DNA from 2 places in the Butyricimonas faecalis genome. Region 2 is predicted to be linked to the other one. Evidence: riboswitches for the same ligand, from Rfam matches in the RefSeq annotation. Region 2 holds a riboswitch; the other holds the start of a gene.

The links. Region 2 has a riboswitch for cobalamin ahead of D8S85_RS10805 (TonB-dependent receptor). Riboswitches for the same ligand answer to the same signal wherever they lie in the genome.
Region 1: it holds a riboswitch for cobalamin, as region 2 does, so the genes downstream of both, D8S85_RS14280 (TonB-dependent receptor) here and D8S85_RS10805 (TonB-dependent receptor) in region 2, are expected to answer to the same signal.

The regions. Positions count from the first base shown of each region.
Region 1 covers NZ_CP032819.1:3,354,427-3,359,141, reverse strand. Annotated here, with positions in the region: gene D8S85_RS21945 (HmuY family protein) at 1-635, opposite strand, end outside; gene D8S85_RS14280 (TonB-dependent receptor) at 673-2,892, opposite strand; cobalamin riboswitch at 3,025-3,226, opposite strand; gene D8S85_RS14275 (beta-ketoacyl-ACP synthase III) at 3,362-4,363, opposite strand; gene rpmF (50S ribosomal protein L32) at 4,474-4,659, opposite strand; gene D8S85_RS14265 (YceD family protein) at 4,676-4,715, opposite strand, start outside.
Region 2 covers NZ_CP032819.1:2,470,454-2,475,168, forward strand. Annotated here, with positions in the region: gene D8S85_RS10800 (TonB-dependent receptor) at 1-1,995, opposite strand, end outside; cobalamin riboswitch at 2,100-2,299, opposite strand; cobalamin riboswitch at 2,374-2,581, shown strand; gene D8S85_RS10805 (TonB-dependent receptor) at 2,636-4,715, shown strand, end outside.

The DNA.
Region 1 (4,715 bases), 880 kb from region 2:
ATGTCGGCATCAGCCTCTCCATCATACATATAACGGAATGTAATGTGACCAGAATTTCCTAGTTTATCTTTGTAAGTATCGAAAATCACTTTTGCACAATTCTTTCCATCAGCAGAACGGAAAACAAAAACATTGTGATTATAATACCAAGTAGACTCCATATATTTATACCAAGCCCAACTATTGGAACCTTCACATTGTATTCCCGGATTATAAGAATCTTTCGTAAAATTTCCCATCGTAGTCATGATCCTCAAAGAATCATCTACTACAAACTCGGCATTCACATCCCCAGTAACAGCAGCAAAAGTTGTCTCTCCAGAATCAAGCACTCCACCCTTTCCTTTTCCGGAAGTCCCACTATTGGTTTTCACATAGTAACGATTGAAAGCAACATCCCACTCCAAACTTGTCGTGGCCTGTTCTGCTGTCAATTCGACAAAATTTCCTTTTTTGAAAGAAAAATATTTCCAACCGCTATTATAATCTGCCGATTCAAAAGTACGAGTACGGATAGAATCATCTACCTCCGGGCCATCACTGTCACCATCATCATCTGTACAAGCCATAAAATTAAACGAAAATGCCAAACAAGCCAATAGCATGAGGCATGATTTTAAATTAAACTTTTTCATCCTATATCAATATTATAAGTTAAAGATTTTCATATTATTAGAAACGGAATATCACAGAACCGAAGAAGCGGCGTCCAGCATCATACGTCGTGTAATGTTTCGTATCCGTATAATCAAATAAATTCTGAATTCCACCTGTTAACGTCAACCTCATAAACTTCTTTTGCCAAGGCGTATATTGGGCCACCAACTTCCAAAGACTATAAGCCGGTTTTGTTCTTTCACGAATCACCTCTATTTCTTGACCGCTATCGTCCGTTTCCGTGGATTTACTCTGTGACAACTTCTTAGAAGTCCAACGTCCGGAGAGAGAAACAGAACCATCTCGTTTCAACAATTTACCGCGCAATGTCGTGGTAAAATTCAAAGCATGTTTTGCATTTCCGGACAATTGCAAATCCGTCTCCCGATCTCTCGCATCGGTATAAGCATAAGTTCCCCTCAGTAACAATTGCTTCATCGGGTAATACGTCAATGTCCCTTCTACCCCGCGAATACGCACGGCCTCCACATTTGCATAATGCATTTCCGCTCCCAGCTGTCCCGGTGCCGGATCTTCCACGTCAATGATAAAAGAATTAATTTTATCTTTTATCGTGTTCTGGTATCCTTCCACGCTTGCACTCAACCGCCCATTGTAAGTATATTCTGCGGAAACCGAAACATAATTGGAATACTCTGGTTTTAAGTCTGGATTTCCAATATTATGCGACACACTCCCCATGTTAAAATCAGAATACAACTCCGTCAAACCGGGTGCTTTAAATCCCCGACTATACCCGGCACGGAATTTAAAGCTACCGGGAGCATACATCAAATTTACTTTCGGGGTATACGCATCACCAAAAACAGAATGGTGCGTGTAACGGAAGCCTCCCACCAAATCCAGCTCCGGCAATATCTGCCAATCCACCTGCACGAAAACATTCGCATCATTCACTTTTCTCACGGTCTGTTCCTTGCCGTATTGCATCTTATTATAATTTCGAGTCCAGTTCCACTCAACTCCGCCAACAATCTCCACGTTCTTCAAGGGACTATAAATATCCGTCAAACGGACTGTTTGCTCGTGAGAAGTCGCATTCGTACTATCTGCGAGGTCAATCAAATCATACACGGTCTTACGGGTATAAAAATCTCCGTAATACACTGCATACAACTTATTCTCTTCCCCGAAAGCATGCTCCAATGATGCTCGGAACGTCTTGTTCAAACTACGATAATGCGTTGGAGATTCTCCCTTGGGCGGATTCTTTATTTCATTCCAATAAAAAGAAGCCGAAGCCATCACTTTCGTCCGTTCATTATTCCATCCTACCTTCTCCTCTATATTCATATCATGCGAAGGATTCATCGTGTAAGATTGGGGTGTTTCAGGCGTAAGATCATATCCATCCGTGGAATTACGACGGAAAAGAGTCTGGGAGAAAAATCCCTTGTGAGCCAACCCGATCCCGGCATCCAACTGCAAGTCATTAAACTTAGAATAACGGACTTTTGCCCAGCCTTCCAAGGAGCGTTTCGGAGAATCCGTGATGATATTCACGACCATACCCATGGCACTCGACCCGTAAAGAGCAGAAGCCGCACCTTTCAAAATCTCAATCCGTTTAATATTGGACGTACTCAGCCGTTCGAAATCGATGGGTCCCCCGGGTGTCTGGGATAATCTCTCCCCATCTACCAAAATAAGGATATAACTATTTTCCAATCCCTGAATCTGGATATTATTACCGCGAGGATCCACGTTAAAACGAAGCCCCGGAATATTGTACTCCAGAACATCCATCATACTCTCGTAATCATTCCGTTGTAACTCCTCGGCAGAAACGACACGGGTCATCACGGGAGCCTCGGAAATCACCTTCTCCGTTCTCGTACCTGTAATAACCACTTCGTCCAAATTCAACAGGCTCTTTTTCAGCTTAACAACAAGCCCGGAGATCGTTCCAGGAGCCACATCAACTTCACGAGTCTCATACCCGACAGAACGAACCGTCAAAGTTGCTTTACGATTAACAGGCACGTCAATCTTAAACTTCCCTTCCGTATCGCAAACACTTCCCCAACCCAGCTCTTTTACCAAGATCGTTGATAAAGGTATCGCTTCCCCCGTTTCAACATCCACAACCTTTCCGGTCAACTTTACCGTTTTCACCGAATCAGCCATCACTTCCGGTTGAATCGCCATAAGCCTCGACATTGGCACAAAATTCAATACAAACACGCCACATACTAGCAACAAGATACTTTTCATGTTTATTATTTTTTCATAAACATTATATAAACGCCACATGACAGCACGCACATCCGTGGTTTCATAAATGTTACTGTTAACAAAAACAACAGCTATATTTTTCCTTTTTTATCATCCTTATTCCCGAGAACAATAAAAACATCTGATTCAGGCAGGTTTTCTGACTTTCTCCGCTTATGTCGCCTTCCCAGATAAACCAGTGGCATGAGGAAACTAAGCACTTCCCGCGTAACGGGAAAGAGATTACAGCAACGGGTATTGTTCCGGACTCTCACCGGATTCCCTTACATCCCATACAGACTGCATGGGACTCACCAAAATCGACGCGAATATATAAAATAATTTATCTCTTCATGGAAAAAACAATTATTTTTCTAATAATCAGCTAAAAATACCTTACACCTATTATATAAAAAAAGCTGTCCGGTTATTTCCCGAACAGCTTCGCATATCGTGTTATCGATACAATCTAACCCTTATGAGTATACCCCCACTTCAAATAAATCGCCCCCCATGTGAAACCGGCACCGAAAGCAGCAAGGATCAAATTATCCCCCTTCTTCAACTGGTCCTCCCATTCGTACAGACACAACGGGATTGTTGCAGAAGTCGTGTTACCGTACTTGTGGATATTCACCATCACTTTTTCTTTCGGTAACCCCATCCGTTCCCCGGTAGCCTTGATGATCCGCAAATTTGCCTGATGAGGAACCAGCCAAGCCACGTCCTCCGATGTCAGATTATTACGTTTCATCACCTCCACCGACACGTCAGCCATGTTCGACACGGCATGTTTAAACACCGGTTGTCCTTCCTGATAGATATAATGCTCACGAGCCAAAACCGTATCAATGGTAGGCGGTTTCAAAGAACCACCCGCTTTCATGTGCAGGTGAACACGTCCCATGCCATCCGAACGTAAGATATGATCAATTACCCCCACGTCTTCCGTGGTAGGTTCCAGCAACACGGCGGCAGCCGCATCACCGAAAATAGGACAAGTTGCCCGATCCGTGTAATCCGTGATCGCCGACATCTTCTCAGCCCCCACAACAATCACTTTCTTATAGCGTCCGCTCTCCACGTACTGCGTTGCCGTGGTTAAACCGTATAGAAAACCGGAACATCCGGCATTAAGATCAAAACTAAAAGCATTCTTTATTCCCACCATATCGGAAATCACGTTTCCGTTAGCAGGGAAATGCATGTCGGCAGTAACCGTACAGCAAATCAATAAATCCACTTCTTCCGGCTTCAAACCTGTTTTACGAAACAAGTCCTCCACCGCTCTGGCCCCGAGGTAAGCACTGCCTTTATCGGCATCCCGCAAAATACGTCTCTCTTTTATACCGATTCGAGTCATGATCCATTCGTCAGTGGTATCTACCATCCGGCTCAACTCCTCGTTAGTTAAAACATAGTCGGGATAATACGCTCCTACCCCTGTGATTACCGCTCTTGGCCTTTCCATAAAATAAAAATTTTCAAATTGAATAATAGAATCAGATACCCATATACAATCATAGCCCCCTCGTACAGGGGGCTGTATTATCTAAGGCAATCTTTATCATTGCATCGATATTATGCAACAACTGCTTTCTCAATAGCCAATTTACCCCTGTAATATCCACATTCCGGACATACAGTATGATACTGTACTGCAGCACCACAATTTGAACACTTTGCTATTGCAGGAACCGTAGCCTTATCGTGAGTTCTTCTTTTATTCCTTCTCTGTTTAGAGATTCGGTGTTTAGGATGTGCCATTTCTCTCTAGTTTTATTTAGTTATTATTAATTAATTTCCTCAATTCATCCCATCGG
Region 2 (4,715 bases):
CAAGCGATAATCAGACCAACCAAGTCCTCCCGTAATCTGCAACGTCGGCAAAGGACGCACGACCACCTCTACGTCAAAACCGCGGGAATCAGCCCTTCCTACTTGTCCCCGGATACTCTTCTCCGTGGCCACGCCGTCAACCAAAACAGTCGTGTCGCCCAAACTCTTCACGATGTTATACTTACGAATATAGAACACGCTTGCATTTATATCCACCATCTCGTTCAAGGTATAGCGCACACCGACTTCCGTGGAATACCCCTTCTCCGGCTTGAACACCTCGCCGCCATTCTCGTCAGGGTTGAACTCGTTACCCTTGCGATCCAAATACATCACGGTAGGACTATATGTTGTCGTCACAGGATTGAAATAAGAAGAAACAGAACCGTAGAATGACAATTCAGACATGGGGAAATACACGACTCCCACCCGATACGTGAACGCCGAGGTCTCCACCTCTTTCCACTCTTTTCTATTCTTCGTTTCATACTTCTGCTTACCGTTGTCAATCGTGGCACTCGATGTCTTCCGACTATACAAATCCACCCGTCCGGATGCCATCATCTTCCATTTGTCATTGAACTCGATCACGTCATGCAAATAAATTCCATGCGTTCTTTCCGTACGAAGAGAAACGGCAGAAACTTTCGTATCCCACCATCCTTGCACGATGTGCGGGTTCCGCACGGGTAAAAGGGCATCCAAACCGGGTCCCCACAAATCATCCTTCCCGTAACCGTTATATTGGGCAAAATCGAAACAGTTATATACCCATCCCAACGTGTAATTATGTAACACGGAACCCGTCTCGAACTTACCTGTCAACTCGATCGTGTTATTCACGTTCTTGTGATCCGGGTTAAAATTCAACGGATTCAGACGAGCTGCATTTCCACGCTGAACCGTATCCAGGTCAACATACACTTTCTCGGTCTCCGACTTGTTATAATACCATTTGTATATCGGATCCTTAGAAGTACGGTACGAAAGCCCCTCGATACAATGATAATCCAAATCGCTATGGAAATAAGAAAAACGTTCTTTCAATTTCATCCAATCCGTGATCTGATAGACGTACGACACGGACATATCCCATACTTTCCGCTTCATGTAATTGTTGGCGAAATCATTGTAGACCTCCCGATAATCAGCCTCCGGGTGACGCTCTCCTTTCAAGGCATACGGTTTATCCCCATCCACGTAGAACATATCACCGGGCATCACGGGAGCAGCCCCGATCTCGGTCGTGTAATCGTCATCGGCATAGCTACCGGTCACGTCAACACGTCCCCACTTTCCCAAATCAGCACCCAAAGCGCCATACACGGAGAAACGATTTGCATTCACCTCACGCCAACCGTCACCCGTTGAATAATTAACATTGGCACGATACTCAAGAGGCCCCACGAGCTTGCCCCCGAATCCGAGAGTAGCCCGTCTCTCATCCCAACTACCATAACTGATACGGGCGTTAGCCGAAAAATCAGACGACGCTTTCTTGCGCACGATATTCAACACACCCCCCATGGCCGAATGTCCGGCCAAAATAGCGGCGGGTCCTTTCAGCAACTCGATAGATTCCACGGCAGCCAAATCCCCGTAAGGCACGTTATTATTCAACGTCCGCTCGTCACGAATCCCGTCAATCATAACAACCGCACTCCCTTGCCCGCGAATAGAAAACTGCTGGAATTGACCGTATTGTTTGTCTTTCGCTACAATTCCCGGCAAAAACTTAACGGCATCCATCAAATCCACGATGCCTTTCCGATCCAGCATCTGGCTCGACAACTTACTCACCGTTATCGGCACGAAACGCAAAGGCACATCTAATCCCAACAAATCAATTTTCTTCTTTTTCTCCATCACGTTCACTTGCTCGATACGGAACAACGAGTCCGTGATACTTTTCTTCGTCCGCTTGTCATTCTCTTGAGCGAGAAGCGAACCGACGCACACAAACAGCAATAATGCCAATACAACAACTTTTTTCATACAACTATATATTAATAATGAATAAAGCATTATCAACATAGTTTTCAAGGCAATATGAGTCTAAGGTAAAATATATTTTCCCTCTCGCTTTTTTTCCCGAAAGCTATGGTTCTTCATGTTCGGCAGGTCTTCTGACTTGTTCCGGATTTTGTTGCCTTCCCGGTATTACCAGTGACATTTAAAGTACAAAATCCCTTGTAAAGGAACTTACAGCTGCGGGTACAGTCCCGGATTCACACCGGGTTCCCTATTAAGCGTTACCTCCATGACCGAAGGCTCCGCACCAAAACATGGCGCAAAAGTACTACATTTTTTTAATATTTACGTGAGTTCAATATAAATCAGCATAAAACAAGTTACCCTTTACCAAAAAATACATACATTCGCGATGTCTTAGGTGCTGTGTTAATGCTCGATTAACATACAAAAGGGAAGCCGGTCAGAATCCGGCACAGTGCCCGCTACTGTGATGCCTGTTTCTCCATAAAAGAGATTCAAAGAAAGGTTCTTACACCACTGTCCGAAAGGGCGGGAAGGTATCTTTCTTAGGCTTAGTCAGGAGACCTGCCAAGACAAATACAGGTAATAGCGTGTTCCCGGGGCCAGGAATACTATTATAAACTTTAAAAACACCATTATAATGAAAAGAATTGCAGTGCTGACCACGTTATTCATGTTAGCCTTAGTAAGTACCTCGTTAGGACAGATCACATTGAAGGGACGAGTCATTGATGCCAAAAGCGGGAAAGCACTTATCGGTGCGAATGTTCGGTTAATCGGGACAAGCATCGGAATTGCCACCGACAACAAGGGTGAATTCATTCTTGAAAAAGTACCCGAAGGTACATACACGCTCCGGGCCAGTTACTCGGGTTATGACGTCAGTTCCATAAAAGTAAATGGGAATAAAGAGGACATTCTGTTCCGCCTTGTGGCGACCCCGGTAAACCTCAATCAGGTTGTAGTAACAGGCACGGGAACACATCGGCGGTTAAAAGATTCTCCCGTTCCCGTTGAAGTGATCAGTGGCACCGATCTAAAGAACGCGGGAGTAAACTCCTTTGAAGATGCGTTACTACTGTTAAATCCTTCGTTCAACATTCGCCCCACGGTCATGGGATCCTACTTCACACTAAATGGCATGAGCAACAAATATATCCTTATCCTTGTGGATGGGAAGAAAGTTGCCGGGGATGTGTCCAACAATACAGACCTTGCCCGCATCGACATGGGGAGAGTAAAGCGGATCGAGATTTTAAAAGGCGCCGCGTCTGCACTTTACGGTTCCGATGCCATTGCCGGAGTTATTAACGTGATCACGGAGCACCCCAAGGATCCGGTTAACGTGCAATCTAAAACTCGGGTCGGAGGCGAATCCAGTTTTTCACAAAACGCCAACGTGGACCTGAATCTTGGAAAGTTCACCTCTTCCACCTCATATCAAAGACGCCAGATGGGTGGCTGGCAATTAAGCCCTTACGAACTGGATGGCGACACGGCAATTCTTTCCAAAAGAGAAGCTTCCAGCAGGTTTTACACCAACATTGTCAACCAACATTTCACCTATTCTCCGACAAAACAGTTAAAACTATACGCCCAAGGAGGCTATTTTGATCGGAAAGTAATCCGTCCGGTAGAAAAAACAAAAAATGACGGGGGATACACCTACGATTTGACCTACATGGATTACAACATCGGAGCCGGAGGGCGTTATCAATTAAATGAGACGGATTATCTCTCTCTCGACTTTTACGTGGATAATTACGAGTATAACAAACTATACACGGTGGCACAAGTCAGTAAAAAGGATACCACTTTCCGCGTGGGAGATGAAGAATTAACGAAACGCCAAAAATATTATAATGCAAACTTGAAAGGGGTATTCAAACTCGGAGACTACAATAAGATCTCCGTGGGAACGGAATACACGAACGATTACATGAAAAACCCGGGGAATCTCGAGAAACCGGAAGGAATTTACACGTTTGCCTTATACGCCCAAGATGAAATACGCCTTTGGAAAAACTTACAAATTCTGCCAGGCTTTCGCTACGTGTACAACGAAATGTTCAAAAACAGTTTTACCCCCAAAATAGCCCTAATGTACACTTTAGGGAATTTCAATTTCAGAGCTTCCTATGCCGCCGGGTTCAAAACCCCCAGCATTCAAGAATTGTATTACGATTATGAAAACCGGGGAGCAATCACGGTCGGGAACCCGGACTTGAAACCTGAAAAAGCAAATTATTACAACATTAACGTGGAATATGCCGGTAAATACCTGAATATTTCTGCCAACGGATACATCAACGATGTAAAAGACATTATTGAAAAATACGATATCGGTGCCACGGACGAAGAGAAAGCCAACGGGATAAAGACCCACAACATGTACCAAAACTTAGACAAAGCCAGCATCAAAGGTTTCGACATCTCGGCCAATAGCTACCTGGGAGCCGGATTCTCCGCAGCCGGTTCTTACAACTGCGTTTACGCGGCCGATGATTCCGGCCATCGCTTAAGTGAATCGGTAAGACATGCCGCAACATTCCGTGCCGGATGGAGTCACGAGTGGAATAAATACACCCTTCGGGCTAACGTCAACGGAAGAATACAAGGCTCAAAATACATTTACAAAAAGACAACAGACAAGAAAACGGGAGAAGATATCTACACCGATGTCAGTGCGCCCAAGTATCAGCTATGGAATTTTGCCACCA